2 linked regions of the Methylocaldum szegediense genome follow. The protein of the gene in region 1 interacts with the protein of each later gene in a pairwise test. Links are inferred from orthologs where the notes say so. Each region holds a gene or a part of one and is shown in the gene's direction. Other genes may lie near its edges.

Region 1 (4,375 bases):
ATTGGAACAAGAGAACATCCGGCTGCGGGGACTTTTGGATACCTCCTTCAAGGTCGGCGAACAGGTATCGATCGCCGAACTCCTATCCGTCAATTTGGTTCCGTACGAACATATCGTCGTGGTGAACAAAGGTGCCCGATTCGGGGTTCATGTCGGCCAACCCGTGTTCGATGCGAACGGGGTTGTGGGACAGGTCCTGCGGGTCACGCCATTCAGCGCAGAAGTGATGCTGATTACCGACCCGAACCATGCCATTCCGGTGCAAGTCAACCGGAATGGTCTACGTACCCTGGCGCTTGGCACCGGGCAGATCGATCGCCTGGCATTACCTTATCTTTCTAGCAATGCCGATATCCAGGTCGGTGATCTCCTGGTAACTTCTGGCCTCGGTGGGGTTTTTCCTCATGGCTACCCGGTAGCCACCGTGACAGAAGTTGCGCCACAGAAGACAGCATTCGCAAAAATCTCCGCTGCGCCCGTTGCTCAGCTCGACCGAAACCGTGAACTCTTGTTGGTATGGAGCGATTCACGACCCGTCCCACGCATCTCGGTCGATCAAGAACAACGCCCAAACGCTTTGCCCACGAATGGCAGCCGTTAAATCGTCGTCCGCCGGACTGATAGTGGTACCGCTAAGTCTGGTGGTTGCCATGGCTTTGCGGATTCTCCCCTTGCCGCGCGAGTTGTTCGTATTCAACCCCGATTGGACCGCCTTGTTTCTGATTTATTGGACGATCGCGATACCTGACCGTGTAGGGGTGGGAACCGCCTGGCTCACCGGGCTTTTCGTCGACACCTTGACCGGGCGCATGCTAGGCCAACACGCGCTGGCTTATTCCCTCATCGCCTATATTAGCCTGCGACTTTATCGTCGATTGCGTCTTTACCCGCTCCCCCAGCAATCGCTCTGGATACTTCTCCTTTTGTTGATTAGCCAGTCTCTGGTCCTCTGGACACAAAACATCAAGAACATGAATGTTTTGAATTGGGTGTATTGGCTGCCGTCTTTTACAGGCGCGCTCGCGTGGCCAGCCGTCTTAACGATTCTACGGCGGGTCAGACGCCGCTTCAGCATTTTTTAATCATCCGGCCATGTGGTAAGGGGTCGCCATGAGCCGTCCTTTCGACCTCAACGAGAAGTTTTACGAGAACCGGCTGTTTCTCAACCGCATTGCCGCCAGCGTACTGTTCATACTACTGGCCACAACAGGGCTCGTCATCCGCCTGATCTATTTGCAGGTTATGGGACACGAGCACTACTCCACTTTGTCGCGAGACAACCAGGTCAAGATCTCTCCTTTGGCGCCTTCCCGCGGGCTGATTTTCGACCGAAACGGCGAAGTTCTAGCCGACAATACGGCGACTTATAGCCTGGAAATCATTCCCGAACGGGTTCCGGATCTGGAAGCAACCTTATCGGAGCTCCAAAAGCTGCTGAATCTAAGCGACGATGAACTCAACCGTTTCAGACTTCAAAAAAGCCAGAGAAAAAGCTTCGAGAGCGTACCTCTACGCCTGGAGTTGACAGAAGAAGAAATCGCCCGTTTCGCCGTCAAGATGCCTTATTTTCCGGGAGTTGAAATTCGGACCCGGTTCATGCGGAGCTATCCTTACGGCCACTTGACGTCCCACGTCGTGGGTTATGTCGCGCGCATTAACGAATCCGAACTCCGATCCTTGGATCCGGCCCAATATCGGGGAACCTACCACATCGGAAAAAGCGGCGTCGAAAAAGCTTACGAATCCGTCTTGCATGGGAAAACCGGTTACGAGGAGTATGAAACCAACGTCCAAGGGCGCCCCATTCAGATACTAAACACCACCGATCCCGTGGCGGGAGCCGATCTTTACCTTTCCTTGGACATTCGGCTGCAAAAAACCGCCTTCGATGCCTTGGGCGAGTTCAACGGAGCCGTAGCGGCGATCGACCCCGCCACCGGCAAAGTATTGGTCTTGGTCAGCAAGCCAGGCTTCGATCCCAACCCCTTCATCCACGGCATCAGCAAAAAAGATTATGACGCCCTTCAAAACGCTCCGGACCGGCCACTGTACGACCGCGCGCTCCGCGGCGTCTATCCGCCTGGCTCCACGGTCAAACCCTTCGTGAGCCTGGCCGGCTTGAAAATTCTCAATATCAGCCCAGCAAGACGAGTTCTTTGCCCGGGCTATTACCGCCTACCCAATGCGGAGCACAAATACCGGGACTGGCGCAAGCAAGGCCATGGCTCTGTAGATCTCAAATTGGCCATCACTCAATCCTGTGACGTGTACTTCTACGACCTCGCCCACCATATCGGTATAGATCCGCTCCACGATTTCATGCAACTCTTCGGCTTTGGGGAACGGACTGGTATCGATCTGGTCGGGGAAAAACCTGGGTTGTTTCCTTCAAAGGAATGGAAGAAAAAGAAACGCAAGCAGGTATGGTATCCTGGTGAAACCATCATCGCAGGCATTGGACAAGGCTATGTCCAAGTTACGCCTATTCAGCTGGCCAGGGCGACGGCGATACTCGCCAATCGTGGACGGAACGTAGAACCAAGAGTCGTGGACACCATAAAAGCCCCGTACGAGATCGAAAGCCTCTATCCCAAAAGCAGCGACGAGATCGTCGCCGACCTCAAACCGGAGCATTGGCGCACGGTAATTGATGCCATGGTCGATGTCGTCCACAGTGCACGCGGCACCGCCAAAGTAATAGCCCCGGGACTTTCCTATACCGTCGCCGGCAAGACTGGTACCGCACAAGTCTTCACCGTGCGGCAGGACCAGGACTACAAGAAGATGAAGATCGCCAAGACCTTGCGTGATCATGCGTGGTTCATAGCCTTCGCACCGGTGGAAGCACCACGCATCGCGGTCGCCGTGCTTGCGGAAAACGGTGGACACGGAGGGTCAGTCGCGGCTCCTATCGCCCGTGCCGTAATGGACCAGTACCTGCTCGAAAATCCATGAACATCGATCCCGTTCTGGCGCAACTCCGAATTACGCCGCCGCAGCGCGTTTCCTTGATACAAAAGCTGCATATCGACCTGCCGCTATTAGCCGGGCTGGGCGGCTTATGCACCTTGGCCTTCATCATTCTTTACAGCGCCGGCGGCCAAGATGTGAACGTGCTTGTGCGCCAGTCGATACGTCTGGGGTTAGCGATGACCATCATGATCGCCATCGCGCAGATTCATCCCCGCCACCTCAAGTTTTACAGTCCGGCTCTCTATCTTCTTGGGGTCTTGCTTTTGGTGGCTGTTCTGGTGGTCGGCAAAATAAGCATGGGAGCCCAGCGGTGGCTGGATATCGGCATTATCCGTTTCCAACCCTCCGAGCTGACCAAGCTCTCCACGCCCATGATGATCGCCTGGTATTTATCCGGGCATGCGCCTCCCCTACGCCTGAAGCCGTTGGTTCTCGCTGGCGTGCTGATTCTGATTCCCACCGCGCTAATCGCCAAACAACCCGATCTCGGCACGGCCGTGCTGGTCGCCAGCGCCGGCTCTGCGGTCGTGTTTCTGGCCGGAATTCCATGGCGCTATATGCTGGCCTTGGCGGTTGTGGGCGGAAGCCTTCTGCCTGTGGCCTGGCATTTCATGCACGGTTATCAGCGGGATCGGCTTCTGACATTCCTGAACCCGGAAGCGGACCCTTTGGGACGCGGCTACCACATCATTCAATCCAAGATCGCGATCGGCTCGGGCGGTATTTACGGCAAAGGATGGCTGCACGGGACTCAAGCGCACCTGGAATTTCTGCCGGAGCGCTCGACCGACTTCATCTTCGCGGTCCTTGCCGAGGAGTTCGGTCTGATCGGCTGTCTGGGTCTGTTGGCACTTTATCTCTTCGTCCTTGGGCGTTGTTTTTATATCGTCGTCCAGGCGCAGGATAACTACAGCCGACTCCTTGCGGGAGCACTGACGGTAACCTTCTTCGTCTATGTCTTCGTCAACGTCGGCATGGTAATCGGCATTCTCCCCGTAGTAGGCGTCCCCCTCCCTCTGGTCAGCTACGGCGGTACTTCCATGGTGACCCTGCTGGCAGGCTTCGGTATGCTGATGGCCGTCCAGACCCATCGTAAACTTCTGCCGAACGGATAATTATGCGCCTCATAAACCTCATTCTGCTCATTGTTTCCCTCTACGGTTTTTCCTCGCCCGGGACGGCTTCAGAAAGCCTAGCCCAACGACCGGGCGTCCGCACCTTCATCCGGGACATGAGCCACAAGCATCATTTCAACACCTCTGAACTCACAAAGTTATTCCAGGACGTCACTATCCAGGACAAGATTCTCGAAGCCATAGCAAAGCCCTACGAAGCCAAACCCTGGTATGCCTACCGCAAACTGTTCCTTACCGAAACACGCATTCAGAATGGGGTCGATTTC
Region 2 (3,717 bases), 980 kb from region 1 along the record:
CTCCGTCAGCTGCTTGCCGCCGAACCCCTGTTCGCGTGTATAGATGATTCGGCGGTTATGAATCACGTTCAGGGTCGTCATAGTCGAGCCCACATCGGCTACAGCGATAGTCTGCTCAGGGGTGTAGCCGGGCCACTGATCCAGGATCAGATTGCAGGCATTCTCCAGTGCGTACGACTCCACATCGACGATCTCTGCCTTGAGTCCAGCCATCTCTAGTGCGGCGACCCGGTCTTCCACATTCTCCTTTCGGGAAGCCACCAGTAGAACATCGACCATATCGGGATTTTTCTCGGTCCTGCCCTGCACCTCGAAGTCGAGGCTCACCTCATCCAACGAGTATGGGATGTACTGATCTGCCTCCAGTTCGATCTGGGCCTCAAGCTCATCTTCACTCAAGGAAGCGGGCATAGAGATGGTCTTGGTGATGACCGACGAGCTCGGTACGGCAACGGCAGCATGTTTGAGTCGCGTGCCCGACTGCTTGACAAGCGTTTTGATGACGTTTGCGATGATTTCGACCTTCGCGATGTTTTTGTCGATCACCGCGTCTGGCGGCAACGGTGCGACGGCATAGCTTTCCACCCGAAAACGCTGTCCGTCTTTTGTTAGTTCCAGCAGCTTTACGGCCGCAGTACTAATGTCGATTCCAAGCAGCGGCGGTCTCTTGCGGTACAAAAAAAACATCGATAACGTCCCAAGCTCGCTTTGACTTCACGCGGGCGGTACCGAGTCCCAATGCCGTTTCTCGTCACCCGCTAAACGCTGTCATGTAGTATAGTAGGGATTGGAAGTTTGCCCATGAGACCCCCGCTATCGGTCAGCCGAGCGACGCGCAGCTCATGATCGTTCGATAGCTACAGCCGGAAAAACAGCTTTTTTGATGGTCGAGTGAGAACCCGCAACAATCGAGGTCAAGCACGCTCCCGTTCCGCGAGCCTTATCAAACTAATCTTTCTCTTCCTGCTTGGCGGATTTGCGAGTTTAGTTTTAGCCGCGTTTTTGCTTTATCGCTTCATTGCACCGCAACTCCCGAACACGGAGGTTCTGCGCGATGCTCGATACCAAACCCCCATGAGCATCTACAGCAAAGACGGCTTGCTGATGGCTCAATACGGCGAAATGAAGCGGAGCCCGGTCTCCTTTTCCGAAGTCCCGAGCAGGGTCATTCAGGCTTTCCTGGCCGCCGAGGACAATCGTTTCTTCAAGCACCGTGGTGTGGACTACGTCGGCTTGATGCGAGCGACGTTCTCCTTCCTTCGGACGGGAAAGAAAAAGCAAGGCGGCAGCACCATCACGATGCAAGTCGCTCGCAATTTCTTCTTGAGCAGCGAAAAGACTTTCTATCGCAAACTCAAGGAAATTGTGCTTGCAGTCAAAATCGAATCGGAATTGACAAAGGAGCAGATCTTGGAGCTGTACTTAAACAAGATCTACTTCGGTCATCATGCGTATGGCGTCGTTGCCGCGAGTCAGGTCTACTATGGCAAGAAGATAAATGAGCTCGAGGTAGACGAGATCGCGATGATTGCTGGTTTACCGAAGGCCCCCTCCGCTTTCAATCCGATAACCAATCCGCAACGGGCCGTGGAGCGGCGAAACTACGTTCTTAAGCAGATGCGGAAACTGGGATATATCGATGATCAAACTTATCAGGAAGCAATCGAGCGACCGGTCACCGCAAAGCTTCACACCACCCCCATCGAATTAAACGCTCCTTATGTCGCGGAATTGATCCGCAACGAGATGTATCGCCAGTATGGCGAAGCTGCGTATACCAACGGTTTCCGAATTTACACTACTATCGACAGCCGTTTACAAAGGGCCGCCGACAAGGCATTGCGCCTTGCGCTGCACGAGTACGACGAACGCCACGGATTTCGAGGTGTAACACAGCGAATAGACTTAAAGAAAGAAAAGCGCCGCGAGTACTGGGACAGGCAGTTGTCCAGCATCCCGAAAACCGGGGAGACGGTGCCAGGATTAGTCCTGGCTGTCAACGAAACTTCCGCGGACGTTTATCTCGGCCATCAACAACAAATCGTACTCGACTGGGATGGTCTCAAATGGGCACGCCGATATATTTCCGAAAACGCACAAGGCCCTTTTCCGCGAAGCGCCAAAGAAATACTCAAGGCCGGCGACCTCATCAGACTTCGCAAGGACGGCGACGGCCATTGGAAACTCAGCCAGATTCCACAAGTCGAGGGTGCCTTGGTCGCCTTGGATCCGACCAGCGGCGCCGTGGTCGCGCTGGCGGGCGGATATGATTTCGCGATCAGCAAATTCAACAGAGCAACCCAAGCTCAAAGACAACCGGGTTCCGGTTTTAAGCCCGTACTTTACTCGGCGGCCTTGGCCCAAGGATATACTCCGGCGAGCGTAGTCAATGACGCGCCGGTCGTTTTTTCCGACCCCTCGCAGGAAGGCGGATTTTGGCGTCCGCAGAATTACTCGGGTCGATTTTATGGCCCCACGCGGCTTCGGGTAGCCTTGGCCAAATCTCGGAACCTCGTGTCCATCCGCCTACTTCAGAGCATCGGCCTTACGAAAGCGATCGATATGGCGCGGCGCTTCGGTTTCCAACCCGAAGAACTGCCGCGATCCCTTCCGCTAGCCCTGGGCAGCGGCACCGCGACGCCTCTTCGAATGGCACAGGCCTACGCGGTTTTCGCTAACGGCGGTTTTCGCGTCGAGCCCTATTTCATCGAACGCATAGAAACCGAAGCGGGTGGCATGGTCTTTCAAGCCACTCCGCAAATCGCTTGCGCAAATTGCAGTGACGCCGATGATCACCAGACGAACTTTGCACCCCGCATACTGTCGGCTCAGGTCCACTACATGATGAATTCTATGCTGCAAGATGTGGTGCGAACCGGAACCGCGGTCCGCGCTATGGAACTGGGGCGCAATGATGTCGCCGGCAAAACCGGTACGACAAATGATTACAAGGACGCGTGGTTCAACGGTTACGTTCCTTCCCTGACCGCCGTCGCCTGGATTGGATTCGATTCCTCAAAATCCTTAGGGAAAGGCGAAACCGGGGGCAAAGCCGCACTTCCCATGTGGATCCACTTCATGCGAGAAGCACTCAAAGACGTACCCGAGCAAACTTTCCCACTTCCAAGCGGACTGACAATCGCTCGCATGGATCCGAGCACCGGGATGCTAGCCTTGCCCGGGAGCCCCAATGCAGTGTTTGAGGTCTTTCCTTCTGGGAGAGTGCCCCGCTACTACGCCGCGCCGCGCGTGAGCGCGCCTCCTCCATCAGAGTCTATCGCAGACGAGGAACAACCGCGACCACTGGAGCCAACAGTCCCGAGCGTCACGACCGACAAACCGATCGAATCGCTATTTTGACCTCCGCCATGTCCGCAAAAGACAGAGCCCGACGATTGATCGCCTACGAGGCCGCACGAATCATCGCAGAGGAAGGTATAAATGATTATCTTCCGGCAAAAAATAAGGCTGCGGCCCGTCTTGGGATAACGAACTCGCGCAGCCTTCCCCGTAACGAGGAAATCGACCAGGCGCTAGAAGAATATCTTCGACTCTACCGGGCGGATACGCAGCCACAACACATTACCCGACTGCGAAGGCTCGCATTGGAGGCCATGCGTTTCTTGGAAGAATTTTCGCCGCGCTTGGTCGGCGCTGTCTTGGACGGCAGTGCCAGCAAGTACAGCCCTATTGTTTTGTATGTGTATCCCGAAACCC

Evidence for each region. Proteins that work in one complex are often made in the same cells at the same time.
Region 2: the proteins of mrdA (region 1) and QEN43_RS16030 interact in binary tests that used the Escherichia coli proteins (3 or more experiments, as listed by UniProt). The link is inferred for Methylocaldum szegediense from one-to-one orthologs.

Annotation. Positions count from the first base shown.
Region 1 is NZ_OX458333.1:2,720,876-2,725,250, forward strand. The notes cover bases 614-3,532. They hold mrdA (penicillin-binding protein 2), read left to right. Parts: upstream 614-1,110; coding sequence 1,111-2,955; downstream 2,956-3,532. Other genes in these bases: mreD (rod shape-determining protein MreD), read left to right, coding at 614-1,082; rodA (rod shape-determining protein RodA), read left to right, coding at 2,952-3,532. Also shown: rod shape-determining protein MreC, read left to right, coding at 1-601; more of mreD, read left to right, coding at 588-613; more of rodA, read left to right, coding at 3,533-4,088; mltB (lytic murein transglycosylase B), read left to right, coding at 4,091-4,375. UniProt on the Escherichia coli protein: Catalyzes cross-linking of the peptidoglycan cell wall. Responsible for the determination of the rod shape of the cell. Is probably required for lateral peptidoglycan synthesis and maintenance of the correct diameter during lateral and centripetal growth.
Region 2 is NZ_OX458333.1:3,702,997-3,706,713, reverse strand. Bases 729-3,717 are described here. They hold QEN43_RS16030 (penicillin-binding protein 1A), read left to right. Parts: upstream 729-1,074; coding sequence 1,075-3,360; downstream 3,361-3,717. Other genes in these bases: QEN43_RS16025 (hypothetical protein), read left to right, coding at 3,369-3,717. Outside these bases: QEN43_RS16035 (pilus assembly protein PilM), read right to left, coding at 1-687. UniProt on the Escherichia coli protein: Cell wall formation. Synthesis of cross-linked peptidoglycan from the lipid intermediates.